Regions from separate parts of the Enterobacter sp. I4 genome, predicted to be linked through region 4. Evidence: predicted binding sites of a transcription regulator. Region 4 holds the regulator's gene; each other region holds the start of a gene.
The links. Region 4 encodes PurR, which represses purine synthesis genes. Its sites were predicted from a motif close to CANGCAAACGTTTGCNTG; they were not measured.
Positions count from the first base shown of each region.

Region 1: a site for PurR is predicted at 5,701-5,718, ahead of purL (phosphoribosylformylglycinamidine synthase). Genes of this name have one in related genera too.
Region 2: a site for PurR is predicted at 4,033-4,050, ahead of gcvT (glycine cleavage system aminomethyltransferase GcvT). Genes of this name have one in related genera too.
Region 3: a site for PurR is predicted at 4,715-4,732, ahead of pyrC (dihydroorotase). Genes of this name have one in related genera too.

Region 1 is NZ_JALBUO010000001.1:1,012,739-1,020,813, reverse strand. Features, by position in the region: gene qseE (two component system sensor histidine kinase QseE/GlrK) at 1-1,198, opposite strand, end outside; gene purL (phosphoribosylformylglycinamidine synthase) at 1,728-5,615, opposite strand; gene mltF (membrane-bound lytic murein transglycosylase MltF) at 5,883-7,433, shown strand; gene tadA (tRNA adenosine(34) deaminase TadA) at 7,321-7,827, opposite strand; gene yfhb (phosphatidylglycerophosphatase C) at 7,885-8,075, opposite strand, start outside.
Region 2 is NZ_JALBUO010000001.1:605,209-613,283, forward strand. Features, by position in the region: gene pepP (Xaa-Pro aminopeptidase) at 8-1,321, shown strand; gene ubiH (2-octaprenyl-6-methoxyphenyl hydroxylase) at 1,318-2,496, shown strand; gene ubiI (FAD-dependent 2-octaprenylphenol hydroxylase) at 2,509-3,711, shown strand; gene gcvT (glycine cleavage system aminomethyltransferase GcvT) at 4,109-5,203, shown strand; gene gcvH (glycine cleavage system protein GcvH) at 5,227-5,616, shown strand; gene gcvP (aminomethyl-transferring glycine dehydrogenase) at 5,739-8,075, shown strand, end outside.
Region 3 is NZ_JALBUO010000003.1:117,477-125,551, forward strand. Features, by position in the region: gene murJ (murein biosynthesis integral membrane protein MurJ) at 1-261, opposite strand, end outside; gene MOQ06_RS19800 (Gfo/Idh/MocA family oxidoreductase) at 372-1,295, opposite strand; gene MOQ06_RS19805 (YceH family protein) at 1,298-1,948, opposite strand; gene rimJ (ribosomal protein S5-alanine N-acetyltransferase) at 1,958-2,542, opposite strand; gene mdtH (multidrug efflux MFS transporter MdtH) at 2,779-3,987, shown strand; gene MOQ06_RS19820 (lipoprotein) at 4,107-4,667, shown strand; gene pyrC (dihydroorotase) at 4,795-5,841, shown strand; gene dinI (DNA damage-inducible protein I) at 5,916-6,161, shown strand; gene bssS (biofilm formation regulator BssS) at 6,435-6,689, shown strand; gene solA (N-methyl-L-tryptophan oxidase) at 6,806-7,924, shown strand; gene MOQ06_RS19845 (DUF2770 family protein) at 7,975-8,075, shown strand, end outside.
Region 4 is NZ_JALBUO010000001.1:2,497,727-2,505,801, forward strand. Features, by position in the region: gene rnt (ribonuclease T) at 1-143, shown strand, start outside; gene grxD (monothiol glutaredoxin 4) at 188-535, opposite strand; gene MOQ06_RS11835 (C40 family peptidase) at 874-1,632, shown strand; gene sodB (superoxide dismutase [Fe]) at 1,755-2,336, shown strand; gene MOQ06_RS11845 (MFS transporter) at 2,374-3,540, opposite strand; gene MOQ06_RS11850 (YnhF family membrane protein) at 3,701-3,790, opposite strand; gene purR (HTH-type transcriptional repressor PurR) at 4,088-5,113, shown strand; gene punR (DNA-binding transcriptional activator PunR) at 5,131-6,042, opposite strand; gene punC (purine nucleoside transporter PunC) at 6,156-7,355, shown strand; gene cfa (cyclopropane fatty acyl phospholipid synthase) at 7,655-8,075, shown strand, end outside.

The sequences.
Region 1 (8,075 bases), 1.5 Mb from region 4:
CAATAAATACCCGCGAACCGTTGCTATTGCTTCTGATATAAATGGTACCGGATTCAGTACCATAGTGCACTGCATTGGAATAGAGATTATCCAGCACGCTCATGAACAGCATCGGCTCTGCCAGGCAGGACGACACGTTGAGTTCCACCTGGGTATGCATCATTTTAGCTCTTGCTGGAAGGCTATGGGCGGAGATAACCATGTCTACTATCGGTTCAATCTCCACGCGCTCAAGCACCACAGCACCATCCGCCAGCTTGCGGTTATAGTCCAGCAGTTGTTCAATAAGTTTTTGTAAATTGCGGCTGCTGGCATCCAGAATCGCGACGATCTCTTTTTGCTCGGGGGTTAACGCCCCCGCCACTTCGTCAGCCAGCAGTTCCGTGCCTTCACGCATACTCGCCAGCGGCGTTTTCAGCTCGTGGGAGATATGGCGCAGAAACTGGTGGCGCTGCGATTCCAGCCACGCCAGGCGCTCTGAAAGCCAGATGATGCGCTGGCCTACCGAACGCAGCTCGCGCGGGCCTTTAAAAATAACCGTATCGCCGAGGGATTTGCCCTCCCCCAGCCGGTTAATCATCCGCTGGATCCCCTTCACGGGGCCGATGATCATACGGGTAAAGAGCAGTACCAGGCCCAGGCTGACCATGAACAGCACCAGGGCCTGCCAGCCGAAGAACTGGCCGCGCTCGGCAATTTCCTGCTGAAGCTGCTGCCCGCGGGAAAAGATAACCGTACGGGTGGACTGAACCATCTCCGTATTGGCATTCGCGAAGGCTTCAAGCCGGGCGGCCGCGGCGGCATCGGGACCACTGTTTTTGCACTGTAGCTGCGCCAGATCGTTTAGATCCTGACGTAGCGCCTGATAGAGTTTGTCATCCGGCAATACCCCCGCATGGGCGTCCAGCATTTCGCTGTAGCGCTTGCGCTGATTCTGGTACACCTTTTCCAGCGTACGGTCGTCCAGCACGCAGTACTGGCGATAGCTCCGCTCCATCTCCAGCGCGGCGTTAGTCATGGCCTCGCTACGGCGGGCATCAATCAGCGTGGTGCGGTTAGTCAGGGCTGCCTGGGCGCTGAGCGCATTGAGGCTTTGCCATGCCTGCCACGCCAGGACCAGCAAAGGCAGCAGGATCAGCAGGAAGGCCATCATAACGAGCTGTCGCAGGGAGCGAGGGAAAGCGGGCCAGCGTTTCAACACATTACTCTCTTCATCCGGGTTTGAGGAGAGCGTAACTGAGTCTGCCCTTCAGATACAACAAAGCCGGGTAAAAACCCGGCTTTGTTGTGGAATAAGGCGGTGCCTAACTCGACGTTTCGCCCTGGCCTGATAAAGCAATGCAATAATCAGTAGTTGGACGGCAGGCACCTTTTTGTGCGTCATTCGAAGTTTATGTAGCACGTCCCGAAGGGGCTGACATAAGAAGGTGAATGAGCCACTGGTTAATATTATGCAACAGGCGTGCCACAATGCAAAACAATATATTAACTTACTGAATAGCAATACTTTTATGCATTCAGCCCGTTGTATGTCTGCTGAATGATTTCCAGGCTAAGTGTCGCAAATTAACAACACCTTAGCAGCGGCATCTCATTGTCCATATAAAACAACGAGTTATATGTCTCCGTTTGGAGACAGTAGCATTAACGGTTTGTCGCGAATTTGCGACACAAATAAAAAAGCCCGGTGGCGATAACGCCTACCGGGCCTGGAGGAGCACTACCGATTAACCCAGCTGTTTACGCGCGTTGCGGAAAATACGCATCCACGGGCCGTCCTCGCCCCAGTTTTCCGGGTGCCAGGAGTTGCTCACGGTGCGGAAGACGCGCTCCGGGTGCGGCATCATGATGGTCGCACGGCCGCTTTCGCTGGTCACCGCCGTAATACCGTTAGCGGAACCGTTCGGGTTAGCCGGGTAGGTTTCGGTGACTTTGCCGAAGTTATCGACAAAGCGCAGCGCCACGAGGCCTTTGCTTTCAAGCTGGGCCAGATGCGCCGCGTCGCGCACCTCAACCTGACCTTCACCGTGGGAAACGGCGATTGGCATCCGGGACCCCACCATGCCCTGCAGCAGCAGTGAAGGGCTTTGGGTCACTTCAACCAGGCTGAAGCGCGCTTCGAAGCGGTCGGAGTGGTTACGCACAAAGCGCGGCCACGCTTCACTGCCCGGGATCAGCTCGCGCAGGTTAGACATCATCTGGCAGCCGTTACACACGCCCAGCGCCAGCGTTTGCGGACGGTGGAAGAAGGTTTCGAACTCGTCACGCACGCGGCTGTTGAACAGGATGGACTTCGCCCAGCCCTCACCCGCGCCCAGCACGTCGCCGTAGGAGAATCCGCCGCACGCCACCAGCGCCTGGAAATCATCCAGGACGGTGCGCCCTGCCAGCAGGTCGCTCATGTGAACGTCGATGGCGTCAAAGCCTGCACGGTGGAAGGCTGCCGCCATCTCAACGTGGGAGTTAACGCCCTGCTCGCGCAGCACGGCCACCTTCGGACGCGCGCCGGTCGCGATGTACGGCGCGGCAACGTCTTCGCTGATGTCGAAGGAGAGCTTCACGTTCAGGCCAGGATCGCTGTCGTTCGCCTTAGCGTTGTGCTCCTGGTCGGCACATTCCGGGTTGTCGCGCAGGCGCTGCATCTGCCAGGTGGTTTCCGCCCACCACATACGCAGCGTGGTGCGGCTTTCGCTGAACACCGCGTGGCCGTCGGCCTCAATGACGAAGCGGTCGCCCTGAACGGCTTTACCCAGATAGTGCACGCAGTCTGCCAGGCCATGCTGCGCCAGTACGGCTTCAACCGCATCGCGATCTGCCGCACGCACCTGAATAACCGCACCCAGCTCTTCGTTAAACAGCGCCGCCAGGCGGTCTTCGCCCAGAGAGGCAATGTTTGCCTCCACGCCACAGTGGCCGGTAAAGGCCATCTCCGCCAGGGTAACCAGCAGGCCGCCGTCGGAACGGTCGTGGTAGGCCAGCAGCTTACGCTGAGCCACCAGCGCCTGTATCGCGTCGTAGAAGCCTTTCAGCTGCGCCACGTCGCGCACGTCGGCTGGCTTATCGCCGAGCTGACGGTAAACCTGCGCCAGCGCGGTCGCGCCCAGCGCGTTGTGGCCAAGACCCAGGTCAATCAGCAGCAGGGCGTTGTCGTCGGTCGACAGCTGCGGCGTGATGGTATGACGCACGTCCTCCACGCGCGCAAACGCGGTGATCACCAGCGACAGCGGAGAGGTCATTTCGCGCTGCTCGTTACCTTCCTGCCAGCGGGTTTTCATCGACATAGAGTCTTTACCCACCGGAATGGTCAGGCCGAGCGCAGGACACAGCTCTTCACCTACCGCTTTCACCGCTTCGTACAGGCCAGCATCTTCGCCAGGGTGTCCGGCTGCGGCCATCCAGTTTGCGGAAAGTTTAATGCGTTTGATGTCGCCAATCTGCGTCGCGGCGATGTTAGTCAGCGCTTCACCGACCGCCAGACGGGCAGACGCGGCGAAGTCCAGCAGCGCCACCGGGGTACGTTCGCCCAGCGCCATCGCTTCGCCGTAGTAGCTGTCGAGGCTCGCGGTGGTCACGGCGCAGTTAGCGACCGGGACCTGCCACGGGCCGACCATCTGATCGCGTGACACCATACCGGTGACGGTACGGTCGCCGATGGTCACCAGGAAGGTTTTCTCTGCCACGGCCGGCAGATGCAGTACGCGGTTTACCGCGTCGGCAACGGTGATGTCCTGACGATCCAGCGCTTTGCCCGCCGCCTTACGGGTCTGCACGTCGCGGGTCATCTTCGGCGTTTTGCCCAGCAGCACGTCCAGCGGCAGATCGATAGGCTGGTTGTCGAAGTGGGTGTCGCTTAAGGAGAGATGCTGCTCTTCGGTCGCTTCACCAATGACGGCATACGGCGCGCGCTCGCGGCGGCACAGCTCGTCAAACAGCGGCAGCTGGTCGGCGGCAACCGCCAGCACGTAGCGCTCCTGAGATTCGTTACACCAGATTTCCAGCGGGCTCATGCCCGGCTCATCGCTCAGGATGTCGCGCAGGTTGAAACGGCCGCCGCGACCGCCGTCGCTCACCAGCTCCGGCATAGCGTTGGAGAGACCGCCCGCGCCCACGTCATGGATAAAGAGGATCGGGTTAGCGTCGCCGAGCTGCCAGCAGCGGTCGATCACTTCCTGACAGCGACGCTCCATTTCCGGGTTGTCGCGCTGCACGGAGGCGAAATCAAGATCCGCGTCAGACTGGCCGGACGCCATAGAAGACGCCGCACCGCCGCCCAGACCGATGTTCATCGCCGGGCCGCCCAGTACGATCAGCTTCGCGCCAACCACGATCTCGCCTTTCTGCACGTGATCGGCGCGGATGTTGCCGATCCCGCCCGCCAGCATGATCGGTTTGTGGTAACCGCGCAGCTCTTCGCCGTTGTGGCTGTCCACTTTCTCTTCATAGGTACGGAAGTAACCGTTCAGCGCCGGACGACCAAATTCGTTGTTGAATGCCGCGCCGCCCAGAGGGCCTTCGGTCATGATATCCAGCGCGGTCACGATGCGTTCTGGCTTGCCGAAATCCTCTTCCCACGGCTGCTCAAAGCCCGGGATGCGCAGGTTGGAAACGGAAAAACCGACCAGGCCCGCTTTTGGCTTAGCGCCACGGCCGGTTGCCCCTTCATCACGGATTTCACCGCCGGAACCGGTCGCTGCGCCCGGCCACGGCGAAATTGCCGTCGGGTGGTTATGGGTTTCTACCTTCATCAGGATATGCGCAGGCTCCTGATGGAAGTCATAGCGCCCTGCTTCGCGGTCGGCGAAGAAGCGGCCTACCTCGGAACCTTCCATTACCGCCGCGTTGTCTTTATAGGCAGACAGCACGTGGTCAGGGGTTTGCTCCATGGTGTTTTTGATCATCTTAAACAGCGATTTCGGCTGCTGTTCGCCGTCGATAATCCAGTCGGCGTTGAAGATTTTATGGCGGCAATGCTCTGAGTTGGCCTGCGCGAACATGTACAGTTCAATATCGTTCGGGTTGCGGTTCAGCTTAACGAACGCATCCTGAAGGTAGTCGATTTCATCTTCTGCGAGCGCCAGACCAAGACGCAGGTTCGCGTCGATCAGCGCCTGACGGCCCTGCCCCAGCAGATCCACGCTCTGTACCGGCGCAGGCTGATGGTGGGCGAACAGCTTCTGCGCATCATCCAGAGAGGCAAACACGCTCTCCATCATACGATCGTGCAGCCCGGCCGCCACGGCCTGCCACTGCGCGTCGCTCAGGGTGGACGCTTCAACATAGTACGCCACGCCGCGCTCCAGACGGTTAATCTGGCTCAGGCCGCAGTTGTGCGCGATATCGGTGGCTTTGGAAGACCAGGGGGAGATGGTGCCCGGACGCGGCGTGGCAAGGATCAGTTTGCCGGTCGGCGTATGGCTGCTCAGGCTTGGGCCATACTTGAGCAGGCGTTCCAGCTGTACGCGCTCCTCTGCATTCAGGGGGGCATTCAGGTCAGCAAAATGGACATACTCAGCGTAAATATTGCTTACCGGAAGGTCGGCCGCCTGAAAACGTGCCAGCAGTTTGTTAATACGGAAGGCAGACAGTGCAGGCGAACCACGCAGAATTTCCATCATAAGTCTCTCGTCTTCGAAGCGCCGGGGCGCTTACAGTGTGCGCAAGGGGGGAAAACGGGCGTCATTATAGAGAATCCTGAGCGCCGACGAAACCGTTTGCGTCGAAATAAAATCAACCTTTATGTTTAACAATAGATGTGACCTGTCTCTCTAATTGGTTGCCAACTGGCGCTACTTTGCGCAAAATGCCGCTCAATCAATGGCAAACCTTCTTCATAACATGACTACAGCACACTGAGGCATCCGGCGTCGCAGAGAATTAACTAATTGAAAAAATTAAAGATTAATTATCTGCTCATCGGCATTGTTACGTTGCTGCTGGCAGTGGCCCTCTGGCCTTCTATTCCCTGGTTCGGCAAAGCCGAAAACCGTATCGCCGCCATTAAGGAGCGGGGGGAGCTGCGCGTCAGTACCCTTTCCTCCCCGCTGATTTACGGCGACATCAACGGCAAAACCATTGGTCTGGACTATGAGCTGGCTCAGCTGTTCGCGGACTATCTGGGCGTGAAGCTGAACGTGACCGTGCGTCAGAACATCAACCAGCTGTTTGACGACCTGGATCATAACCGCGCCGATATCCTCGCCGCCGGGCTGGTTTACAACAGCGAGCGGAGCAAAAACTATCAGCCCGGCCCAACCTACTACTCCGTTTCGCAGCAGGTGGTTTATCGTGTGGGGAGCCTGCGCCCGCGCTCGCTGGCCGACGTCACCGCTCAGCAGTTAACCATCGCCCCCGGTCACGTGGTGATCGACGACCTGCGGGAATTAAAAGAGAAAAAATACCCGAATCTCAGCTGGAAGGTAGACCCGAAGCTGGGCACCAATGCGCTGCTGGAGCAGGTAAAAGATAAGAAGCTGGCCTATACCATTGCTGATTCGGTGGCAATCAGCCTTTTCCAGCGAGTCCACCCTGAAATCGCCGTGGCGCTGGATGTCACCGATGAACAGCCGGTGACCTGGTTTACCCAGCTGGACGACGATCAGACCGTCTCTGCGGCCATGCTCGATTTCTTTAACTCCATCAATGAAGACGGCACCCTGGCGCGCCTGGAAGAGAAATATCTTGGTCACGGGGATGACTTTGACTACGTTGATACCCGCAGCTTCCTGCGCGCGGTGGATAGCGTGCTGCCGGAGCTGCAACCGCTGTTTGAGAAGTACGCCCGGGAAATTGACTGGAAGCTGCTGGCGGCCATTTCGTACCAGGAATCGCACTGGGATGCCCAGGCCACCTCGCCGACGGGCGTGCGCGGCTTGATGATGCTGACCAAAAATACCGCCCAGAGTCTCGGCATCAGCGATCGTACCGATGCGGAACAGAGCATCAGCGGCGGCGCGCAGTATTTACAGGATATGATGGCTAAAGTGCCGGAGACGGTACCGGAAGGGGAACGGATCTGGTTTGCGCTCGCCGCCTATAACATGGGCTACGCGCATATGCTCGACGCGCGAGCGCTGACGGCAAAAACCAAGGGCAATCCGGACAGCTGGTCTGATGTGAAACAGCGTCTGCCGCTGCTCAGCCAGAAACAGTGGTACAAAAAGCTGACGTACGGCTATGCGCGCGGGCACGAAGCCTATGCCTACGTGGAGAACATTCGTAAGTATCAGATAAGCCTGGTGGGATATCTGCTGGAGAAAGAAAAAGAGGCGACAGAAGCGCAGCAGCTGGCTGAAAGCTATCCGGTAGTCGCACCGGATGAGCTTAGTCACCCTGCGGCTTCAATTCTGCCTTTTGTTGCTTTTTCTGCTGCCGACGCATTCGAAAAAAGTCACTTAACAGACCCGAACATTCCGGTGCAAGTACCCCACCGATAGTTTTCACCTGGTGGTTCATGCCCGGGTGTCCAAGCACGTCCATCAGCGAACCGGCGGCCCCGGTCTTTTCATCTCGCGCACCAAACACCAGCGTACCGATTCGGCTGTGCACCATCGCGCCGGAACACATCACGCACGGTTCAAGCGTGACGTACAGGGTAGTATCCAGCAGACGATAGTTTTGCAGCACCAGCCCGCCCTGGCGTAGTGCCATGATTTCGGCATGTGCGGTAGGATCGTGACGGCCAATTGGACGGTTCCACCCTTCGCCAATCACCTGATTGTTATGAACCAGCACCGCACCCACGGGCACTTCGCCCTCTTCCCAGGCGCGCTGAGCCAGCGCCAGCGCATGGCGCATCCAGTATTCATGATTGTGTTCAGGGTTGGACAAGGGCTAATACTCCACTCGAAAAGCGGGCGGCATTATACACACCCTCAATAGATAAGACTATTCGAGTTGCTGAAGTTCACCCAGTGGCGTAACGCGCCAGCGGTGCTGGCAAAAATAGAGCAGCGGGTTGTCCTGCTTGCTGTCGCTGTAGCCGCTGTACAGACGCAGCGGCGTGCCGATGCGTTTTTCCAGCTGCACGACTTTTTCATGCCCCAGGCAGCGCATCGTCAGCACCCAGCCGCCGTAAC
Region 2 (8,075 bases), 1.9 Mb from region 4:
CATGGTTATCTCCAGTCAAGAATATTCTCGCCGTCGTCAGGCGCTGCTGGCCACAATGCAGCCGGGAAGCGCTGCCCTGATTTTTGCCGCGCCGGAAGTGACGCGAAGCGCCGACAGCGAATACCCCTATCGCCAAAGCAGCGATTTCTGGTACTTCACGGGTTTCAACGAGCCGGAAGCGGTACTGGTGCTGATTAAGAGCAATGACACCCATAACCACAGCGTGATTTTTAACCGCGTCCGCGATTTAACGGCTGAAATCTGGTTTGGCCGTCGCCTGGGGCAAGAGGCGGCACCGGAAAAGCTGGGCGTTGACCGCGCGCTGGCCTTCAGTGAAATCAACCAGCAGCTCTATCAGCTGCTCAACGGGCTCGACGTGCTCTACCACGCGCAGGGCGAATATGCCTATGCGGATGAGATTGTTTTCACCGCGCTGGACAAGCTGCGTAAAGGCTCGAGGCAGAATCTCTCGGCGCCCGCTACGCTCATCGACTGGCGGCCGGTGGTGCACGAGATGCGCCTGTTCAAGTCAGAAGAAGAACTCAACGTGATGCGCCGCGCGGGCGAAATCAGCGCGCTGGCGCATACTCGCGCCATGGAAAAGTGCCGTCCCGGCATGTTCGAGTACCAGCTTGAAGGCGAAATTCACCATGAATTTAACCGCCACGGCGCGCGCTTCCCGTCCTACAACACCATCGTTGGCGGCGGGGAAAACGGCTGCATCCTGCACTACACCGAAAACGAAAGTGAGCTGCGCGACGGCGATCTGGTGCTGATTGACGCCGGTTGCGAATATCAGGGTTATGCAGGGGACATCACCCGCACCTTCCCGGTAAACGGCAAATTCACGCCCGCGCAGCGCGAAATCTATGACATCGTGCTGGAGTCTCTGGAGACCGCGCTGACGCTGTTCCGTCCGGGCACCTCTATCCAGGACGTCACGGGTGAGGTGGTGCGCATCATGATTACCGGGCTGGTTAAGCTCGGCATTCTGCAAGGCGATGTGGATGCCCTCATCGCTGAAAACGCCCATCGCCCTTACTTTATGCACGGCCTGAGCCACTGGCTGGGGCTTGACGTGCATGACGTGGGTGCATACGGTCAGGACCGTTCGCGCGTGCTGGAGCCTGGCATGGTGCTGACCGTCGAGCCGGGGCTGTACATCGCGCCGGATGCCGACGTGCCGGAACCGTATCGCGGGATTGGCATTCGTATCGAAGACGACATCGTCATCACCGAAACCGGTAACGAAAACCTGACCGCGACCGTTGTAAAAAAAGCCGAGGAGATCGAGGCGCTGATGGCGGCGGCACGCGTATGAGCGTGATCATCGTTGGCGGAGGCATGACCGGCGCTACCCTGGCGCTGGCCATTTCGCACTTAACCAAAGGCCAGCTTCCGGTGCATCTCGTCGAGGCGGTTGCGCCGCAGGCGAGCGACCATCCTGGTTTCGATGCTCGCGCCATCGCGCTGGCGCAGGGAACCTGCCAGCAGCTGTCGCGCATCGGGATCTGGCAGGCGATAGCGGATTGCGCAACGGCGATCCGCACCGTACACGTCAGCGATCGCGGTCATGCCGGGTTCGTGACGCTGGACGCGCACGACTACCGGATAGCGGCGCTGGGGCAGGTCGTGGAGCTGCATGACGTGGGGCTGAGGCTGTTCCGTCTGTTACAGGACGCGCCGGGCGTTACGCTGCACTGTCCGGCGCGCGTTGCCGGATTTAGCCGCCGTGACGAGGCCGTCAGCGTGACGCTGGACAACGGTACCACGCTTGAGGGGCAACTGCTGGTGGCGGCGGATGGCTCACGCTCTGCGCTCGCCACGCAGTGCGGCGTTGAATGGCACACTCAGCCTTATGGCCAGGTGGCGGTCATCGCTAACGTCTCTACGGCGGGCGCGCATAACGGCAGGGCATTTGAGCGCTTTACGCAGCACGGCCCGCTGGCCATGCTGCCGATGTCGAACGGACGCTGTTCGCTGGTGTGGTGCCATGCGCAGGATAAGGCCGATGAGGTGCTCTCCTGGTCCGACGAACGTTTTTGTGCCGAGCTGCAAAAAGCCTTTGGCTGGCGGCTTGGGCGTATCACCCACGCGGGCAAGCGGGTGGTTTATCCGCTTTCGCTGACGACCGCATCGCAGACGGTTTCTCATCGCGTCGCCCTTGTCGGCAATGCCGCGCAGACGCTGCACCCCATCGCCGGGCAAGGCTTCAACCTTGGCCTGCGCGACGTAATGAGCCTGGCTGAGCTGCTGGCGCAGGCGTGGGGCGAACAACAGGATTGTGGCGCATACTCAGTGCTGAGCCATTACCAGAAACGACGTGAGGGGGACAGAGCGGCGACCGTTGGCGTCACCGACGGCCTGGTCCACCTGTTTGCCAATCGCTGGGCGCCGTTAGTTGCGGGTCGCAACCTCGGGCTGATGGCGATGGAACTGTTCATTCCGGCACGTGACGTGCTGGCGCAGCGGACCCTGGGTTGGGTCGCGCGTTAAGGAGTAATCACCGTGCAAAATGTTGATGTCGCCATTGTTGGCGGCGGAATGGTAGGACTGGCGCTGGCCTGTGGCTTACAGGGCAGCGGCCTGCGCGTGGCCGTGCTTGAGCAGAAAGCGCCGCAGCCCGTGGCGCAGGATGCACCGCCGGAGCTGCGCGTCTCGGCGATCAATGCGGCCAGCGAAAAGTTACTGACGCACCTCGGCGTCTGGTCTGAGATCGTGGCGCAGCGCGCCAGCTGCTATCACGGCATGGAAGTGTGGGACAAAGACAGCTTTGGCCGCATCGCGTTTGACGATGAAAGCATGGGCTATAGCCACCTTGGGCACATCGTTGAGAACGCGGTGATCCACCACGCGCTGTGGCGCAAAGCGCAGCAGTGCAGCGACGTCACCCTTATCGCTCCCGCCACGCTTCAGCAGGTGGCATGGGGCGAAAACGACGCGTTTCTGACGCTGGAAAGCGGCGACATGCTGACCGCGCGTCTGGTGGTGGGGGCCGACGGCGCAAATTCCTGGCTGCGTAACAAAGCGGACATTCCGCTGACCTTCTGGGATTACCGCCATCACGCGATGGTTGCCACGATCCGCACCGAAGAGCCGCACGGCGGCATCGCACGCCAGATTTTCCACAACGACGGTATTCTGGCCTTCCTGCCGCTTGCCGATCCGCATCTGTGCTCCATCGTCTGGTCTCTGGTGCCGGAAAAAGCGCAGCAGATGCAGGAGGCGACGCCGGAGGCGTTCAGCCAGGCGCTGTGCATGGCCTTTGATAACCGTCTGGGCCTGTGCACGCTTGAAAGCGAGCGTCAGGTGTTCCCGTTAACCGGCCGCTACGCGCGTCAGTTTGCGGCGCACCGTCTGGCCCTGGTGGGCGATGCGGCGCATACCATTCACCCGCTGGCCGGGCAGGGGGTTAACCTCGGCTTCATGGACGCGGCTGAGCTGGTTGAGGAGCTGCGTCGTCTGCATCGTGAAGGCAAAGACATTGGTCAGCATCTTTATCTGCGCCGCTACGAGCGCAGCCGCAAGCACAGCGCGGCGATGATGCTGGCGGGCATGCAGGGCTTCCGCGAGCTGTTTGCCGGCGCGAACCCGGCGAAAAAACTGCTGCGGGATATCGGTCTGAAACTTGCTGATACCCTTCCGGGCGTCAAGCCACAGCTTCTTCGTCAGGCAATGGGCCTTAACGATCTGCCCGACTGGCTACGATAGTATTGACCCCCGTCACACTTTATTTTCCCGGCCTCCGCGCCGGGTGAATATCCTCGTTTGAAATAATCTAATTTCACCTCATTTTTCGCATTAGAAAATCTAATCTTACTATTTTTATGTTACGGAAATTCTGGCCGTTTTTCCGCACGAAATATCACCATCTGCTAAATCCTGTAAGAAGAATGTTAATTTTATGCGGGTTTAGTCGCATTTTGCCAGTCGATAACTCTGTAGGCTTTCCTGCGTTTTTTGGTCATAAGCTAATGTGATGACCCGCTTTACCTTATGGTTAACCGCCGGTTTCGGTGGTAAGTTCAGGTAAAAGAGAACGTTTGCGTCGGCTCCGGATGGCGAGGCCGACACCGGGTTTCACGGTGAATTTTTCAACGAGGAAAAGATGGCTCAACAGACTCCTTTGTACGAACAGCACGTGTTATGCGGCGCCCGCATGGTGGACTTCCACGGCTGGATGATGCCGCTGCACTACGGCTCGCAAATTGATGAGCATCACGCGGTGCGCACCGATGCCGGTATGTTCGACGTGTCCCACATGACGATTGTCGACCTGCGCGGAAGCCGCACCCGGGAGTTTTTGCGTTATCTGCTGGCAAACGACGTCGCCAAACTGAAGACGCCGGGCAAAGCGCTTTATACCGGCATGCTCAATGCCTCGGGCGGCGTGATTGATGACCTCATCGTCTATTACTTCACTGAAGATTTCTTCCGCCTCGTTGTCAACTCCGCCACCCGCGAAAAAGACCTCTCCTGGATCGCCCAACACGCTGAACCTTACGCCATCGACATCACCGTTCGTGATGACCTGTCGCTGATTGCCGTGCAGGGCCCGAACGCCCAGGCGAAAGCCGCCTCCCTGTTTAACGACGAGCAGCGTAAGGCCACCGAAGGCATGAAGCCGTTCTTCGGCGTGCAGGCGGGCGATCTGTTTATTGCCACCACTGGCTACACCGGTGAAGCGGGCTATGAAATTGCCATACCAAATGAAAAAGCCGCTGATTTCTGGCGCGCGCTGGTGGAGGCGGGCGTCAAGCCAGCTGGCCTGGGCGCGCGCGATACGCTGCGTCTGGAAGCGGGTATGAACCTCTACGGTCAGGAGATGGACGAGGGCGTCTCTCCGCTGGCGGCCAACATGGGCTGGACCATCGCGTGGGAGCCGGCTGACCGTGACTTTATTGGCCGGGAAGCGCTGGAGATGCAGCGTGAAAAGGGCACTGAACAGCTGGTTGGCCTGGTGATGAAGGAAAAAGGCGTGCTGCGCGGCGAACTGCCGGTGCGCTTCACCGATGCCGACGGTAACCATCGCGAAGGCACGATCACCAGCGGAACCTTCTCCCCGACGCTCGGCTACAGTATTGCCCTGGCACGCGTGCCGGCGGGTATTGGTGAAACGGCGGTGGTGCAGATCCGCAACCGTGAAATGCCGGTCAACGTGACCAAACCGATTTTTGTTCGCGCCGGTAAGCCGGTCGCCTAACTATTTTTATCAGGAGAACTTCAATGAGCAATGTGCCAGCAGAACTGAAATACAGCAAAGAACACGAGTGGCTGCGCAAAGAGGCGGACGGCACCTACACCGTTGGGATCACCGAGCACGCGCAGGAGCTGCTGGGCGATATGGTGTTTGTTGACCTGCCGGAAGTGGGCGCAACCGTGAGCGCAGGCGACGACTGCGCGGTGGCTGAGTCCGTTAAAGCGGCCTCTGACATCTATGCTCCCGTCAGCGGTGAAATTGTTGCCGTAAACGACGCGCTGAGCGACTCCCCGGAGCTGGTGAACAGCGAGCCGTATGAAGGCGGCTGGATCTTTAAGATCAAAGCCAGCGACGAAGCGCAGGTTGCCGCGCTGCTGGATGCGACCGCGTACGAAGCCCTGTTAGAAGACGAGTAAGCCATTATCCCTCTCCCTTCGGGAGAGGGCAGGGGTGAGGGCGCCCATCTTCCCCTCACCCTAACCCTCTCCCTCCGGGAGAGGGAACTTAAATTCACTGCACGTTTCAGGAACCATCGCTCATGACACAGACTTTAAGCCAGCTTGAAAACCGTGGCGCCTTCATTGAACGTCACATTGGGCCGGATGCTCAGCAACAGCAGGAGATGCTGAAGACAGTTGGCGCGGATTCATTAAACGCACTGATCGGCCAGATCGTGCCAAAAGACATCCAGCTTGCCACGCCGCCGCAGGTGGGCGAGTCCACCACGGAGTTCGCCGCGCTGGCGGAGCTGAAGGCCATTGCCGGCCTTAACAAGCGCTATAAGTCTTATATTGGCATGGGCTACACCAACGTGCAGTTACCGCCGGTGATCCTGCGTAACATGCTGGAAAATCCGGGCTGGTACACCGCTTATACCCCGTATCAGCCAGAAGTGTCCCAGGGCCGCCTGGAGGCGCTGCTGAACTTCCAGCAGGTGACGCTGGATCTGACCGGTATGGATATCGCCTCTGCCTCTCTGCTGGATGAAGCGACCGCCGCCGCCGAAGCGATGGCGATGGCGAAGCGCGTGAGCAAGCTGAAAAACGCCAACCGCTTCTTCGTGGCGGCGGACGTGCATCCGCAAACGCTGGACGTGGTGCGTACCCGTGCGGAAACCTTCGGTTTTGACGTGATCGTCGACGACGCTGACAAAGTGCTGGATCACCAGGACGTCTTCGGCGTGCTGTTACAGCAGGTGGGCACGACCGGTGAAGTGCATGACTACAGCGCGCTGATTGCCGAGCTGAAAACCCGCAAGGTGGTGGTGAGCGTCGCCGCTGACTTTATGGCGCTGGTGCTGCTGACGGCACCGGGCAAGCAGGGCGCAGATATCGTCTTCGGCTCTGCGCAGCGCTTCGGCGTGCCGATGGGCTACGGCGGCCCGCACGCGGCCTTCTTTGGCGCAAAAGATGAATTTAAACGCTCCATGCCGGGGCGCATTATCGGCGTATCGAAAGATGCTGCCGGTAACACCGCGCTGCGCATGGCGATGCAGACCCGCGAGCAGCATATCCGCCGCGAGAAAGCGAACTCCAATATCTGTACCTCGCAGGTGCTGCTGGCAAACATCGCCAGCCTGTACGCGGTGTTCCACGGTCCGGCAGGGCTGAAACGCATTGCCGGCCGCATCCACCGTCTGGCCGATATTCTGGCCTGCGGCCTGAAGCAGAAAGGCCTTAAGCTGCGTCATGAGCACTACTTCGACACCCTGTGCGTTGACGTGGCGGACAAGGCGGCCGTGCTGGCGCGCGCTGATGCAGCGCGAATCAACCTGCGCAGCGACATCCATCATGCGGTGGGGATCACCCTTGATGAATCCACGACTCGCGACGATATCGCGACGCTGTTTGACGTACTGCTGGGCGACGCGCACGGTCTGGACATCGACGCGCTGGACAAAGAGGTGGCGCACGACAGCCGCTCCATTCAGGAGAGCATGCTGCGTGTTGACGCGATCCTGACCCACCCGGTGTTCAACCGCTACCACAGCGAAACCGAGATGATGCGCTATATGCACTCTCTGGAGCGCAAGGATCTGGCGCTGAACCAGGCGATGATCCCGCTGGGATCCTGCACCATGAAGCTGAACGCCGCGGCGGAGATGATCCCCATTACCTGGCCTGAATTCTCCGAGCTGCACCCGTTCTGCCCGGCCGAGCAGGCGGAAGGTTATCACATGATGATCAACCAGCTGTCCGACTGGCTGGTGAAGCTGACCGGCTACGACGCCCTCTGCATGCAGCCGAACTCCGGCGCGCAGGGTGAATATGCGGGCCTGCTGGCGATCCGTCACTATCACGAAAGCCGCAACGAGGGCCACCGCGATATCTGCCTGATCCCAAGCTCCGCCCACGGCACCAACCCGGCCTCTGCGCAGATGGCGGGAATGGAAGTGGTGGTCGTGGCCTGCGATAAAAACGGCAACATCGATCTCGCCGACCTGCGCGCGAAAGCGGAGCAGGCGGGTGAGAAGCTCTCCTGCATCATGGTCACCTATCCGTCCACCCACGGCGTGTACGAAGAGACCATTCGTGAAGTGTGCGAAGTAGTGCATCAGTTCGGCGGCCAGGTTTACCTCGACGGCGCGAACATGAACGCCCAGGTGGGCATCACCTCGCCGGGCTTTATCGGCGCAGACGTGTCGCACCTGAACCTGCATAAAACGTTCTGTATTCCGCACGGCGGCGGCGGCCCGGGTATGGGGCCAATCGGCGTGAAAGCGCACCTGGCTCCGTTTGTGCCGGGCCACAGCGTGGTGCAGATCGAAGGCATGCTGACTCGTCAGGGCGCGGTCTCTGCGGCACCGTTCGGCAGCGCCTCTATTCTGCCAATCAGCTGGATGTACATCCGCATGATGGGCGCGGAAGGGCTGAAG
Region 3 (8,075 bases), on a different contig from region 4:
GACGTAGGCAACAAACACGCGGGTGGCATCTTCGCCCTGCTTGCTTTTATATTCCGCGAGGATCGGGACAAACGCCTGCGAGAACGCCCCTTCGGCAAAGATGCGGCGCAGCAGGTTCGGCAGCTTAAACGCGACGAAAAAGGCGTCAGTCGCCATTCCTGCGCCAAAAACCCTGGCCACAATGGCGTCGCGCGCAAAGCCAAGCACGCGAGAAAACATGGTCATCGAGCTGACGGCCGCCAGCGATTTTAATAAGTTCATTAACGTGAAGTTCCACAACCATACGGCAAAACGCCTGCAAAGCAGGCGTTGAAGAAGCGCTTAGTCTACCGCGATTTAAACGAATTACTATCGGCAGATGTTACAGCGGGTTATTCCGACATCGCTTCGCGCCAGAGTCGTTCTACGATGCGTTGCGCCAGAATCGCCTGCTCTCCGGACGTTTCAGGAACCGTCTGATTTTGCACGCAGGTGATGAAGTGACGCGCGCAGCCGACGAAGCCCCGCTGCTCCAGCGTGCTCTGCCAGCCGGGAACCGGTAACGTGACCACGCCCTTGCCCTTCTCTTCCCGCCACTCTCGCATATCGGTTACGTCATACAGCGCGCCATCCGTTACGGCCTGCACGGACTCGCGCTGGCTGCCCGCACGGCGGTGCATGCTGGTCGTCACCTGCAAATGCTCAACGGCAAAATGATGTTCGGCGTAAACCATCTCTCCCTGCTCGTTGGTGAGCAACGTGCCGCTTTGCAGCTGCGCATTGCCGTTGCTCAGCCACAGCGCCGTGTCCACCACGTGCAGATAGTCATCCAGCAGCGTGAAGCGCAGATCGTTCGGGCCAACGCTGTCGGTACGGTGCTTGTCCATTCGCAGCGAGGCAAAGGACCCGGACTGCGCCTTAAGCTGCTGGTAGAGAGGCGCGAAGCGGCGGTTGAAACCGACCATCAGCGTCAGGTTTTTACGCGCGGCCAGATCTATCAGCCTTTCAGCATCCTGCACGTTTTCCGCCAGCGGCTTATCCACGCAGACGTGAACGCCCGCGTTCAGCAACTCGCTCACGACCTGGTAATGCGTCGCGGTCGAAGTGTGTACAAATACCGCATCGCATTCTCGGGCCAAATCCTGCAGCGAACCCGCATAAGGGATGCGCCAGGTTTCGCAGATACGCTCTGCCTTTTCGCGAGTGGGCGACCACGCCCCCTGCAGCGTCCAGTCCGACGCTGCGCCTAAAACCGGCAGCCAGGCTTTTTGCGCAATCCCGCCAAGACCCACAACACCAATGCGTAATGTCGTCACGATTAATCTCCCAGATGAGCGAGTAAAGCATCCAGACGCTGCTTCAGCCCGGCAACTTCGTCCTCCAGCGCTTCCACGCGGGCAGCCAGGCTGTCGTTTGCCGCAGGCGTGCTGGCTCCAACGGCCAGCGCGGAAGTGTCCACGTCGCCGCTGAACAGATGCATATAGCGGCTTTCACGCTTGCCCGGCTCGCGGGCCAGGCGCACCACGTAAGGGCCGTCGTCACGGGAAGCCAGCCCGTCCAGCGTCTGTTCAACCTCCTGCATGTCACGAAACTCATGCATGCGGGAGGCGCGAGTGCGCAGCTCGCCCGGCGTCTGCGCCCCGCGCAGCAGCAGCGTGGCGATCGCCGCCACTTCTGCGGCGCTGAATTTTAGATCGCCAAATTCAGAATTGCAGAAGCGCTGTTCGTACTTGGTGACGCGATTACCGAAGCCGCTGACGGTGCGCAGATAATGGCGTTTCACCAGCTCGTCGAGCGTGTCCTGCACCTCGTGTTCGGCGAGGTTCATGACCGGCTCACGGTTCGTCTTTTGATTGCAGGCCATCGTAACGGCATTGACGGAAAGAGGATACTGTTCCGGCGTCGTGACCTGTTTTTCCAGCAGGCAGCCGATCACGCGCGCTTCGGTGCCATTTAAACGATATTTCATTTTTTCTCCTTAACGACCCGCGGTCCAGTCCTGCGTGGTGAGCGCGGTAAGAACATGGTCCCGCCACTCGCCGTCAATCAGCAGATAATCTTTGGCATAGCCCTCTTTTTCAAACCCCAGGCGGGCCAGCAGATCGCCGCTGCGCTTGTTGTGCGGCATGTAGTTCGCCATGATGCGATGAATATGTTGCGTACGCTGCATATAGCGAATCGCCGCCGTCAGCGCCTCAAACATAAGCCCCTGCCCCTGCCATTTCTGGCCAATGGAGTATCCGAGGTAGCAGGCATGAAACGATCCGCGCACTACGTTTGAAAAATTGGCGATACCAACGATCTCTTTCTCTTCCGGATCGAGAAGCGCGAAGTAAAACGCGCTTCCCTGCTTATGAAATTCCGCAATCATGCTGAGGCGCGCCTGCCAGCCGGAGGGGTAGCAGTGGCTCTCGTCCCGAACGGGTTCCCAGGGTTTTAAAAACTGGCGATTCTCGGCGTAATAATCCGCCAGACGCCAGGCATCACGCTCATGCACCAGACGAACGACCAGCCTGTCCGTTGTCAGACGCACTTTCGGCACATTACTGCGATAGCCAAACATCGATACCACTCCTTCCCGTCGCTTCTGCTCTGCCTGTTAGCTTTACTATACCTGCGCCCGTGCCTTCTGTGAAAACAGTGACATACCATTTTTATCGCTTTTTGCATTTTTCGATGAGAACTCTCTATCAAAGCACCTTTTTGATAAAAAAATATTGTCGCCTTCAGGTATGGGAAAAAGCCCGGCGACACCGCAGAATGTTAGCGTGCTCACCTTTTATTTTCCCTGGAGGGAAAATGTCCCGCGTATCACAGGCCAGGAGCCTGGGTAAATATTTCCTGCTCGTCGATAACATGCTGGTCGTGCTCGGCTTTTTTGTCGTTTTTCCGCTGATATCGATCCGCTTTGTCGATCAAATGGGCTGGGCGGCGCTGATGGTCGGTATAGCCCTGGGCTTGCGCCAGTTTGTTCAGCAGGGACTGGGCGTGTTCGGCGGCGCCATTGCCGATCGCTTTGGCGCAAAACCGATGATCGTCACCGGCATGCTGTTACGCGCGGCGGGCTTTGCCACCATGGCTATCGCCCATGAGCCCTGGCTGCTGTGGTTCTCCTGCTTCCTTTCCGGGATTGGCGGCACCCTTTTCGATCCACCGCGTACCGCGCTGGTGGTCAAGCTCATCCGTCCGCAGCACCGGGGAAGGTTCTTCTCAATTTTGATGATGCAGGACAGCGCGGGCGCCGTCGTGGGCGCTCTGCTGGGAAGCTGGCTGCTGCAATACGATTTCCGCCTGGTCTGCGCCACCGGTGCGGTCTTATTTATGCTCTGCGCCCTGTTTAACGGCCTGTATCTTCCGGCGTGGAAGCTGTCGACGGTCAAAGCGCCGGTGCGTGAAGGGCTTGACCGCGTGCTGAGCGATAAACGCTTCGTGACGTATGTTCTGACGCTCACCGGCTACTATATGCTCGCCGTGCAGGTCATGCTGATGCTGCCGATTATGGTTAATGATATTGCAGGCACGCCGGCGGCGGTGAAATGGATGTATGCCATTGAGGCCTGCCTGTCTCTGACCCTGCTTTACCCGATTGCCCGCTGGAGCGAGCGTCGTTTCCGGCTCGAGCACCGCCTGATGGCCGGGCTTTTGCTGATGACGCTGAGCATGATGCCCATCGGTCTGGTGAGCTCGCTTCAGCAGCTGTTTATGCTGATCTGCACGTTCTACATCGGCTCCATCATTGCCGAGCCGGCGCGTGAAACGCTGAGCGCGTCACTTGCCGACGCCCGTGCCCGCGGCAGCTACATGGGGTTCAGCCGCCTTGGGCTGGCCCTTGGCGGTGCGCTGGGCTACACCGGTGGCGGCTGGCTGTTCGATGCCGGAAAAGCGCTCCATCAGCCGGAGCTGCCGTGGGTAATGCTCGGCATGGTCGGCTTTATGACGCTCGTTGCCCTCTGGTGGCAGTTCAGCGATAAACGCAGCACGCGCGGCATGCTGGAGCCTGGCGCCTGACCTTCCGCGGGGACTGTTCTGCGCCCTTCACTATCGGTTTTTTCTGCTGGTTTCTGCGGGATCACCCTGACATACTGGCGTATCAGGACAGATGCGCCGATTTTATGTTGAGGAACGCCATGAAAAAGATCGTTATTGCCGCTGCGTTAATTGTCAGCGGGCTGCTGGTGGGATGTAACCAGCTTACGCAGTACACCGTCAGTGAGCAGGAAATTAATCAGGCGCTGGAAAAACATAATAACTTTTCAAAAGATATCGGCGTGCCCGGCCTTGCGGATGCGCATATCGTCCTGTCGAATCTCGCCAGCCAGATCGGGCGCGAAGAGCCAAACAAGGTTACCCTTTCCGGCGATGCCAGCCTGGACATGACCTCGCTCTTCGGCAATCAGAAAGCAGATATTAAACTGAAGCTCAAGGCGCTGCCGGTCTTCAATAAAGAGAAAGGGGCGATTTTCCTGCAGGAGATGGAAATCGTCGATGCGGTTGTGACGCCGGAGAAAATGAAACCGGTGCTGCAAACGCTGATGCCTTACCTTAACCAGTCGTTGCAGAACTACTTTAACCAGCAGCCTGCCTATGTCCTTAGCGAAGACAAGAGCAAAAGCGAGTCGCTGGCGAAAAAATATGCCAAAGGGATAGAGGTGAAACCGGGAGAGATTATCATACCGTTCACCGACTAACCGCACAGGGCGCTCAGGCGCCCTTTTTTTTTACGGAAAAGTGTGCAAACGAAAACGTTTACGCTTATGATTTGTGTCCGGCAAAAACAGCCATCTTATGACTGATCCCTTTCAAGCCGGAGCTTCCATGACTGTACAATCCCAGGTTCTCAAAATCCGCCGCCCTGACGACTGGCATATCCATCTGCGCGATGGCGATATGCTGAAAACCGTCGTGCCTTATACCAGCGAAATCTATGGCCGCGCGATTGTAATGCCCAACCTGGTTCCGCCAGTCACTACCGTCGATGCCGCTGTCGCCTACCGCCAGCGCATCCTTGACGCCGTTCCGGCCGGACACGATTTCACCCCGCTGATGACCTGCTACCTGACGGACTCTCTGGATCCGAATGAAGTCGAGCGCGGCTTTAACGAAGGCGTGTTCACCGCCGCTAAGCTCTACCCCGCCAATGCCACCACCAACTCCAGCCACGGGGTGACCAGCATCGACGCCATCATGCCCGTGCTGGAGCGTATGCAAAAGCTGGGAATGCCGCTGCTGGTGCACGGGGAAGTGACTCACGCAGAAATTGACATCTTCGATCGCGAAGCGCGTTTTATCGAAACGGTGATGGAGCCGCTGCGCCAGCGTCTTCCGGCACTGAAGGTGGTGTTTGAGCACATCACGACGAAAGATGCCGCGGAGTACGTCCGCGACGGTAACGAGCTGATCGCTGCCACCATCACCCCTCAGCACCTGATGTTTAACCGTAACCACATGCTGGTGGGCGGCGTGCGTCCACACCTGTACTGCCTGCCGATCCTCAAGCGTAATATCCACCAGCAGGCGCTGCGTGAGCTGGTCGCCAGCGGCTTCTCCCGCGCCTTCCTCGGCACCGACTCCGCCCCGCACGCCCGCCATCGTAAAGAGGCAAGCTGCGGCTGTGCGGGTTGCTTCAACGCGCCAACCGCGCTCGCAAGCTACGCAACCGTGTTTGAAGAGATGAATGCGTTAGCGCATTTTGAAGCGTTCTGCTCCCTCAACGGCCCGCGCTTCTATGGGCTGCCGGTCAATGACACCTTCATTGAACTGGAGCGTAAGGAAAGCCAGGTCGAAGAATCTATCGCGCTCACCGATGATACGCTGATCCCATTCCTGGCAGGTGAAACCGTAAGCTGGTCGGTCAAACGCTAAAAAAACCACGCCCCCTGTTGTCAAACCGCTTAGATGACTGTATAAATACACAGTACATTGCACAGGGGGCATTTATGCGTATTGAAGTCACGATTGCCAAAACCAACGTTCTGCCTGCTGGCGCGCTTGACGCCCTGGCGGGTGAGTTATCCCGACGTATTAACAGCACATTTCCTGAAAACGGTGGCGCCGTAACGGTACGTTATGCAACGGCAAACCATCTCTCCGTCATCGGCGGAGCGAAAGAAGACAAAGAACGCATCAGCGAAATTTTGCAGGAAACCTGGGAAAGCGCCGACGACTGGTTCATCACGGATTAAAATTTGCTCCCTCATTGTGTTTTTTTGCCGGGTCGCCCCGGCTTTTTTTCGTTTCGCTTCCCGAAAGTTCAAAATATTTCAGCATCTTCTTAGAAAATCGTGAACAAGATGGCGTTTTATTGTTCGAACAATCCTAAAAACCATAAAAATGTGTTGCTACCCATTTATTTTTTCCTGCGGAACCCTTATTAATTGGTATACTGAAAATGCTTCAGAAAAACATGCATTGAACCTCAAAGTCGTTGTCTTCTAACACGCATTAAGGGGGTTATAATGGAAAAGAATAGTGAAGTCATCCAGACCCATCCGCTTGTTGGCTGGGATATCAGCACCGTAGACAGCTACGACGCGCTGATGCTGCGTTTGCACTACCAGACCCCGAATCAGCTAAACCGTGACGAAGCTGAAGTTGGACAGACGCTGTGGCTTACAACAGACGTCGCCCGTCAGTTTATCTCTATTTTGGAAGCAGGCATTGCAAAAATAGAATCTGGCGACTATCAGGAAAATGAGTATAAACGGCATTAATCTCATGCCCGCATTTTCACTCCACAGGCACCCTCGCGGTGCCTTATTTATTTCGTTCTTGTATAAGCCCGCACAGTTAATTACTCTGCTAACAAAGCGTTAGTGAAGAGAAGCCTATGACTTACGATTTAATCATTATTGGAAGCGGCTCCGTAGGATCTGCCGCCGGCTATTACGCCACGCAGGCCGGCCTGAATGTGCTGATGATCGACGCGCACCTTCCCCCGCATTCAGAAGGAAGCCATCACGGCGATACCCGCCTGATCCGTCACGCTTATGGTGAGGGTGAACGTTACGTACCGCTTGTGCTTCGTGCGCAAACGCTGTGGGACGAGCTTGCCGCGCAGACCGAGGAGCGCATATTTGAGCGCACCGGGATTATCAATCTTGGGCCAGCCGACTCGGCGTTTCTGTCCACCCTCGAAGAGAGCGCAAAAGCTTTCCACCTGGACGTCGAGCGTCTGGACGCGAACGGCATAATGGCGCGCTGGCCGGAAATTTCCGTTCCTGACGATTACATTGGTTTGTTTGAGGCCAACTCTGGCGTACTGCACTGCGAAACGGCCATTAAAACCTGGATTGATTTAGCCGCCAGGGCGGGCTGCGCGCAGCTGTTTAATTGCCCGGTTACGGCCATCAGTCACCATGCCGGGGGTGCTACGGTCACCACACCTGACGGCGAGTATACTGCGACGCGCCTGCTGGTGAGTGCGGGAACGTGGGTAACGAAGCTGCTGCCGGACCTGCCCGTCCAGCCGGTACGCAAGGTCTTCTCCTGGTTCCAGTCTGATGGACGCTACAGCAGCCAGAATAAATTCCCGGCGTTCACCGGCGAGTTACCCAACGGCGATCAGTTCTACGGTTTCCCTTCCGAAAAAGACGCGCTCAAGATCGGCAAACACAACGGCGGACAAATCATCACCTCTCCTGAAGAGCGCAAGCCGTTCGGGGCTTATCCGCAGGATGGCTCCGAAGCCTTTATGTTCCTGCGCAACATCCTGCCGGGCGTGGGCGGCCTGCTGTATGGCGCGGCGTGCACCTATGACAATACGCCAGATGAAGACTTTATCATCGACACCCTGCCCGGACACGACAACACCCTGATCGTAACCGGGCTTAGCGGTCACGGGTTTAAATTTGCCTCGGTGTTGGGGGAAATCGCCGCCCAGTTCGCCCAGGGTATTTCGCCTCAGTTTGATCTGAAACCCTTCGCGCTCTCGCGCTTTGACCGATAATACCTCCCCAGGCTCCGAATAACCGGAGCCTGTTTAGCTACAGAGGCGTTATGCGCAGACTGGTAAATTACCTTATCAATAACATCCGCGAGCATTTCATGCTCTACCTTCTTCTCTGGTCGCTGCTGGCAATTATCGATGTCATTTATAT
Region 4 (8,075 bases):
GTATTGCGTTTGACGGCACCCAGGCGCATTCCGCGTTATACGACACCGAGCGTACGGCGGAGCTGTTCTGCGAGATCGTCAACCGCTGGAAGCGTCTGGGCGGCTGGCCCCTGCCGATGGGCGACAGCGAAGAGCAGGCATAAAAAAAGCGACCTCCTGAGGTCGCTTTTTTGTCCGCGCAGAAAACTTATTCTGCGTCCGGCTCTTCGGTTTTATACTTCGCCGCGGTCTCTTTGATCAGCTGCTGCAGTTCGCCGCGCTGATACATTTCAATCAGGATGTCGCATCCGCCAACCAGTTCACCGTCAACCCACAGCTGTGGGAAGGTAGGCCAGTTTGCGTATTTTGGCAGCTCAGCGCGAATGTCCGGGTTTTGCAGGATATCAACGTAAGCAAAACGCTCACCACAGGCAGACAGCGCCTGAACCGCTTGTGCGGAGAAGCCGCAGCTTGGCAGCTTCGGAGAACCTTTCATGTACAGGAGAATTGGGTTTTCAGCGATCTGGCGCTGAATTTTTTCAATAGTGGTGCTCATGTCTTGCTTCCTTTAACTTCTGTTACGGCATCAGTCTGACATTGTAGCGGGTCAGGCCGACATCGGAAAATAACATTTTTGTCACGTCTCATTATTTTATCTGCTATCGCGTAAAGATGCATTGCTAATGTCGTTTATCGCTGCCCGCAGCGCGGATTTGCTCAGGGAGCGAACAATTCTGCTACAGAACGATGAATTTTTTTGCACTTGCTAACGAAACAGCTTTTGAGAATGAAAAATGCTATTAACTTATTCTGATTTTTTGGATTAGAATCGACACGTTTTGTAAATCATACGCGGGTATTATTGATAGCCTGCATTCATCAGGGGACTGCCCAGTGGCGCGGATAACGAAAATCTCGATGACGCTCTGTGCTTTACTGTTTACCACACTCTCATTTGCGCCAGCGGCGAACGCCTCTGAACAGGCGCGACACTCTGCCGTACAAAAAACGCATCTGGCAAAAAACGCAGAAAAAAAGAAAAAAACCACCGGCAAAACCGTTAAAAAGAAATCCACCGCGAAAACGAAGAAGACTGCCTCCACCACATCAAAAACGCTCCGCTCCAGCACGCGCAACACCACCCGCACTGCCGCCAGATCCGCTTCCGAAAAATGCATCGTGCGCAAAGGCCATAAAACCAAATGCACAAAAGTGACGAAGCTGGCCGACGCGCATAAGGTTCGCATGCAGAAGGCGCAAAAAACGGCGATGAATAAGCTGATGGGGCAAATTGGTAAACCGTACCGCTGGGGCGGCACCTCCCCGCGCACCGGTTTTGACTGTAGCGGGCTGGTTTATTATGCCTATAAGGATCTGGTGAAATTCCGCATTCCGCGCACCGCAAACGAAATGTACCATCTGCGCGACGCCGCCCCGGTTAACCGTGGCGAACTGCAAAACGGCGACCTGGTGTTCTTCCGCACCCAGGGACGCGGCACGGCTGACCACGTTGGCGTGTACGTGGGTAACGGTAAGTTCATCCAGTCACCGCGCAGCGGCCGGGACATTCAGATCACCTCTCTCAGCGAAGATTACTGGGTGCGCCACTACGTGGGCGCGCGACGCGTCATGACGCCGAAAACCATCCGCTAAACCCTGCCCTGCCGCATCCGTGGCAGGGTAAGTTCCTCTTTTGCATACCCTTTCAATTTGCTATTCTGTCCATGTTGTCTGTAGGGTTATTGGCAACGTATAAAACTATAAGGAGAGAAGCAATGTCGTTCGAATTACCTGCACTACCGTATGCAAAAGACGCCCTGGCCCCGCACATTTCTGCGGAAACCCTGGAGTACCATTACGGCAAACATCACCAGACCTATGTCACCAACCTGAATAACCTGATCAAGGGCACCGATTTTGAAGGCAAAACGCTGGAAGAGATCGTGCGCAGCTCAGACGGTGGCGTATTCAACAACGCCGCTCAGGTGTGGAACCATACGTTCTACTGGCACTGCCTGGCACCCAATGCTGGCGGAGAGCCAGCCGGCGAGCTGGCCGAAGCCATTAACGCCGCATTCGGCAGCTTCGCCGAGTTCAAGGCGAAGTTTACCGACGCCGCGGTTAAAAACTTCGGCTCCGGCTGGACCTGGCTGGTGAAGGAGGCCGATGGAAAACTGGCTATCGTTTCCACCTCAAATGCAGGCACCCCGCTCACCACCAGCGCAACGCCGCTGATGACCGTGGACGTGTGGGAACACGCTTACTACATCGATTACCGTAACGCGCGTCCTAACTACCTGGAGCACTTCTGGGCACTGGTTAACTGGGAGTTTGTTGCGAAGAACTTCGCCGCGTAAGAGACACGCAGAAGGGGAGACCCTTCTGCGTTTTTGTTTATTCAGCGGTGCACGCTGCTTCAGGCTGTTTGCGACCGGACATCAGCACCAGCAGCAGGCCGAGTGCGGCAATGATTGCGCCCATCACCGGAACGAAGCTGTAGCCCAGCCCCCCGGAAATGACCGCCCCGCCGGCAGCCGCGCCCAGCGCATTGCCGAGGTTAAACGCACCGATATTGACCGAAGAAGAGAGCCCAGGAGCCTCGTGCGCGACGCGCATTACGCGCATCTGCAGCGGCGGTACCACGGCAAAAGTCGCTGCGCCCCACACCACCATGGCAATTGCGGCACCCACTTCGTTACGCGCCAGCCACGGGATCGCAATCATGATCGCAATCAGCAGGGTTAAGAAACCCTTCAGCGTCCCGCTGACGGAGCGGTCCGCCAGCTTCCCGCCAAGATAGTTACCGATGGAGAAGCCCACGCCAATCAGCACCAGCATCGCGGTAATAAATACCGGCGTCGCGTGGGTGATATCGTGCAGCACCGGGGAGATATAGGTGTAGAGCGTAAACATCGCCCCTGCTCCCAGCACCGTGGTGAGCAGCGCAGAAAGCACCTGAGGACGCATCAGCACAGCCAGCTCTTTACGCACTTCCGGACGCTCACCGGCGCTCCCTTTCGGCAGAGAGAAGAACAGCGCCACCATCGCAATTACGCCGAGCGCCGCGGTTGCGAGGAAAGACATACGCCAGCCGATCGTCTCACCCAGCCAGGTGGCTGCGGGCACGCCGCCGATATTGGCGATGGTCAGCCCCATAAACATAGTGGCCACCGCGCTGGCCTGCTTATGTTTTGGCACCACGCTGGCGGCCACAACCGATCCCAGCCCGAAGAACGCGCCGTGGTTAAGGCTGGTCAAAATGCGTGAGAGCATCAGGGTGGTGTAATCCGGTGAAATCGCGGAAAGCACGTTCCCCAGGGTGAAAATCGCCATCAGGAAAATCAGCGCATTGCGGCGCGCGCGGTGCGAAAGCAGCAGCGTCATCAGCGGCGCCCCTACCATCACGCCAACCGCGTAGGCGCTGATTAACATACCGGCCGCAGGGATTGAGACGTCCACGCCCCGGGCTATAACAGGCAATAACCCCATTGGGGAAAACTCAGTGGTGCCAATCCCAAAAGCGCCAATCGCCAGGGCCAGCAGTGGAAAATTGATTTTCATGAATGAACTCCGGAAACCGTGCCATAACGCGACACAGAATTAAGAAGTCAAAAGCATGACATCAATCACAAAAAATGAGAAGTTAACATTTTGGCAAAAGATTTTTGCCGGAGGGGTAACAATCGCACAAAGCGAGGGAGAAAGCTCTCCCCCGTCTGAATCAGTGCAGCGCAGCGGTTAAACCACCCGCAACGATAAGAGCAAGAACAACAATGGTGGTAAACAGCGAAAACTTAAGATCGGTACTCATCAATTTTTCTCCTTTTATTCACCCTACGAAAAGTGAGCCTGCTCATTTTTACACAGTTCAGGTCAAAAATCTTCCAGGATTTAAGCGGATATCCACTTTACCTCTTCCCCTTTTCATCAAGATAGGACAAAATTCCACGCTAAATTTATTAGCGTACCGGCCATTGACCCCCTCCTGACGTCCTGTGTCGTTTTCCCGGCGTGTCGCAACTCAAGATTGCGTAATAAGGGTGAGAGAAGGCAAACGTTTACCTTCAAGTTTTTCAGGAGCTTAGGATATGGTCTGGAGTGACATTTAATGGCAACAATTAAAGACGTAGCAAAACGCGCAAACGTTTCCACTACAACCGTATCACATGTTATTAACAAAACGCGTTTCGTCGCAGAAGAGACGCGTAATGCCGTGTGGGCAGCGATCAAAGAACTGCACTACTCGCCGAGTGCCGTTGCGCGCAGCCTGAAGGTTAATCACACGAAATCGATTGGCCTGCTGGCTACCAGCAGTGAAGCGGCCTACTTTGCTGAAATCATCGAAGCCGTTGAGAAAAACTGCTTCCAGAAAGGCTACACCCTGATTCTGGGCAACGCGTGGAACAACATTGAGAAACAGCGCGCTTACCTGTCGATGATGGCGCAAAAGCGCGTGGACGGCCTGCTGGTGATGTGTTCTGAATACCCTGAGTCGGTCCTTTCCATGCTGGAAGAGTATCGCCACATTCCAATGGTGGTGATGGACTGGGGCGAAGCGCGCGCCGATTTCACCGATTCGGTGATTGATAACGCCTTCGAAGGCGGTTACATGGCGGGTCGTTACCTGGTGGAACGCGGTCACCGCGAAATTGGCGTGATCCCGGGCCCGCTGGAGCGCAACACCGGCGCTGGCCGCCTGGCCGGTTTTATGAAGGCGATGGAAGAAGCGATGATCGTCGTGCCGGAAAACTGGATCGTGCAGGGCGACTTCGAGCCGGAGTCCGGCTACCGCGCCATGCAGCAGATCGTTTCCCAGCAGCATCGCCCTACCGCGGTGTTCTGCGGCGGCGACATCATGGCGATGGGCGCGCTCTGTGCGGCGGACGAGCTGGGCCTGCGCGTGCCGCAGGACATTTCGGTGATCGGCTATGATAACGTGCGCAACGCCCGCTTCTTCACCCCGGCGCTGACCACCATTCACCAGCCGAAAGACTCTCTGGGTGAAACGGCCTTCAATATGCTGATGGACAGGATCGTCAACAAGCGTGAACAGTCCCAGTCCATTGAAGTCCACCCGCGCCTGATTGAACGCCGCTCCGTTGCGGACGGCCCGTTCCGCGACTACCGTCGTTAATCATTTCTCGGGGCCAGCTACGCTGGTCCCCGTAACCACTCCCGGTTCAGCGTTTCGCTGTCTCCCAGATAATCCAGCAGCCAGGCCATCGCGGGCGATACGTCATTTTGCTGCCAGGTCAGACAGCAGGCTGCGTCCGGGAAGGGATTTTCCAGCGTCAGGGCCACCCACTCCCCCGTGTCGATGCGCGGACGCGCAACGTGTACCGGCACCATCCCAACGCACAGCCCCGCGCTCAGGCAGGTGGCTGACGACTCCCAGTCCGGCGCGACTACCCGGCGCTGATTGTCCAGCAGCCAGGTAATGCGCTTGGGCAGCGAACGGGAGGTATCCTCCAGCACCAGCGACGGCCAGTTGCGTAACGTGTCGTCACTCAGCGGCCCCTCCATCGCCGCCAGCGGGTGATCGCGCGCCACGACGCAAGTCCAGCTCAGCATGCCCATGTCGCGAAACGCATAGCGCCCGCCAACCGGGATGGCCTGCGTGGCGCCTATCGCCATCTCTGCCCGGCCGTCCGCCAGCGCATCCCAGACCCCGTTGAACACTTCCTGCGAAACGCGCAGCTCAACGTCGGAAAAATGGCGATAAAAATCGACGATCATCTGCCGGGTACGCTCCGGCTTAACGATGTTATCCACCGCAATGGAAAGGTGTCCGCGCCAGCCGTTAGCGATCTGCTGGCACTGCTCGCGGGTGATCTGCATTTTTTTGATAACAGACCGCCCTTCTTTCAAAAACCACGCCCCGGCGGGCGTCAGTTCAACGTCGCGATGGCGCCGCTCGAACAGCGGGACCGCGAGCCACTCTTCCAGCTGCCGCACCGTATAGCTGATTGCCGAGGGAACGCGGTGCAGCTCCTGCGCGGCACCGGTAAAGCTGCCGTTACGGGCCACGGCATCGACCACTTCAAGGGAATAATCTGACCACATTTTCTGCCTGCAAAATTTTTGAATGCACTCGCCAAATATTAGCGTTTCACAAGCCGCTTTGCACTCCCTACACTCTGCGGCAACGTACACCTGCCTCCTCAGGAGAATAAATAGTGCAACCCAGGAAAGGATTTTTAGTCTGGCTCGGCGGCTTAAGCGTGCTGGGCTTTCTGGCGACCGACATGTATCTGCCCGCGTTCGCCGCGATGCAGGAAGATTTGCAAACCCCTGCCGCCGCCATCAGCGCCAGCCTGAGCCTGTTCCTCGCAGGCTTCGCTTTTGCGCAGCTGCTATGGGGACCGCTGTCGGATCGTTTTGGCCGTAAGCCCGTTCTGTTGCTGGGGCTGGCGATATTTGCCGTTGGCTGTCTGGGCATGCTGTGGGTTCGCGATGCCGCCTGGCTACTGGCGCTGCGCTTCATTCAGGCAGTCGGGGTCTGCGCCGCAGCGGTCACGTGGCAGGCGCTGGTTACCGACTATTATCCGGCCTCGCGCACTAACCGTATTTTCGCCACCATTATGCCGCTGGTTGGCCTGTCGCCGGCGCTCGCCCCGCTGCTGGGCAGCTGGATCCTGGCACACTTCGACTGGCAGGCCATTTTCGCCACGCTGTTCGCCATCACGCTGGTGCTGATGCTGCCCGCGTTTGCGCTTAAGCCTGCGCATAAAAAAGAGGCGCATCCGGACGCGAAGCCGGTCACCTTCACCTCCTTACTGCGGGCTAAGGCCTATCGCGGCAACGTGCTGATTTACGCCGCCTGCTCCGCCAGCTTCTTCGCATGGCTGACCGGTTCGCCGTTTATTCTGCATGACATGGGCTACAGCCCGGCGGCTATCGGCCTGAGCTACGTTCCGCAGACCATCGCCTTCCTGGTGGGCGGCTACGGCTGTCGCGCCGCGCTGCAAAAATGGGAAGGCCAGCAGATGCTTCCCTGGCTGCTGGTGCTCTACGCGTTAAGCGTGATCGCGACCTGGGCCGTTGGCTTTATTCCGGGCGCCGGGCTTGCTGAAATTTTGATTCCGTTCTGCGTCATGGCGATCGCAAACGGTGCCATCTACCCTATCGTTGTGGCTCAGGCGCTGCGCCCGTTCCCGCAGGCGACGGGCCGCGCTGCCGCGCTGCAAAATACCCTGCAGCTGGGTCTGTGCTTCCTGGCAAGCCTGGTGGTCTCCGCGCTGATTGCAACACCGCTGCTCACGACCACCAGCGTCATGCTGGCCACCGTTGCGCTGGCAGGTCTGGGCTATCGCATGCAGTCATCAGCGCATCGTGAGCAGAATCAAGACGCGCACAGAGAAACGTCGCACGCCTGATTGCACAGGAAATTATGTTAAAAACCAGTGATTAGGTTGCTAACAATTTTCTGTTGAATCACCAAATTTAGAGGCCTATACTAAATTTGGTTCGATTAAATACGATAAATATTAAGTGTTAACGGGAGCCGGAGCGCTCCCGTTTTACCATGGACGGCTTTTCGGCAAGGGAAATCTCCCTTCCTCTGTTCTACGTCGGATATTAGCCTCGCGGGCATTTACCGTGAGATTTCTCACAAACCAAAAAAAGCGTCTACGCTGTTTTAAGGTTCTGATCACAGCAAGGTGATGGAGAAGCTATGAGTTCATCGTGTATAGAAGAAGTCAGCGTTCCGGACGATAACTGGTCCCGGATCGTCAGTGAACTGTTGGGACGTGCGGGCATTACGATTAATGGCTCATCCCCCTCCGATCCCCAGGTTAAACATCCCGATTTTTTTAAACGCGTTTTGCAGGAGGGATCGTTAGGGCTGGGCGAAAGCTATATGGACGGCTGGTGGGAGTGTGAACGGCTGGATATGTTCTTCTCCAGCGTATTACGCGCCGGTCTTGAAAATCAGCTCCCTCGTCACTTCAAAGATACGCTGCGTATCGCCTCCGCTCGCCTGTTCAATCTGCAAAGTAAAAAGCGGGCGTGGATCGTCGGCAAAGAGCATTACGACCTGGGTAACGATCTGTTCAGCCGGATGCTCGACCCGTTAATGCAGTACTCCTGCGGAT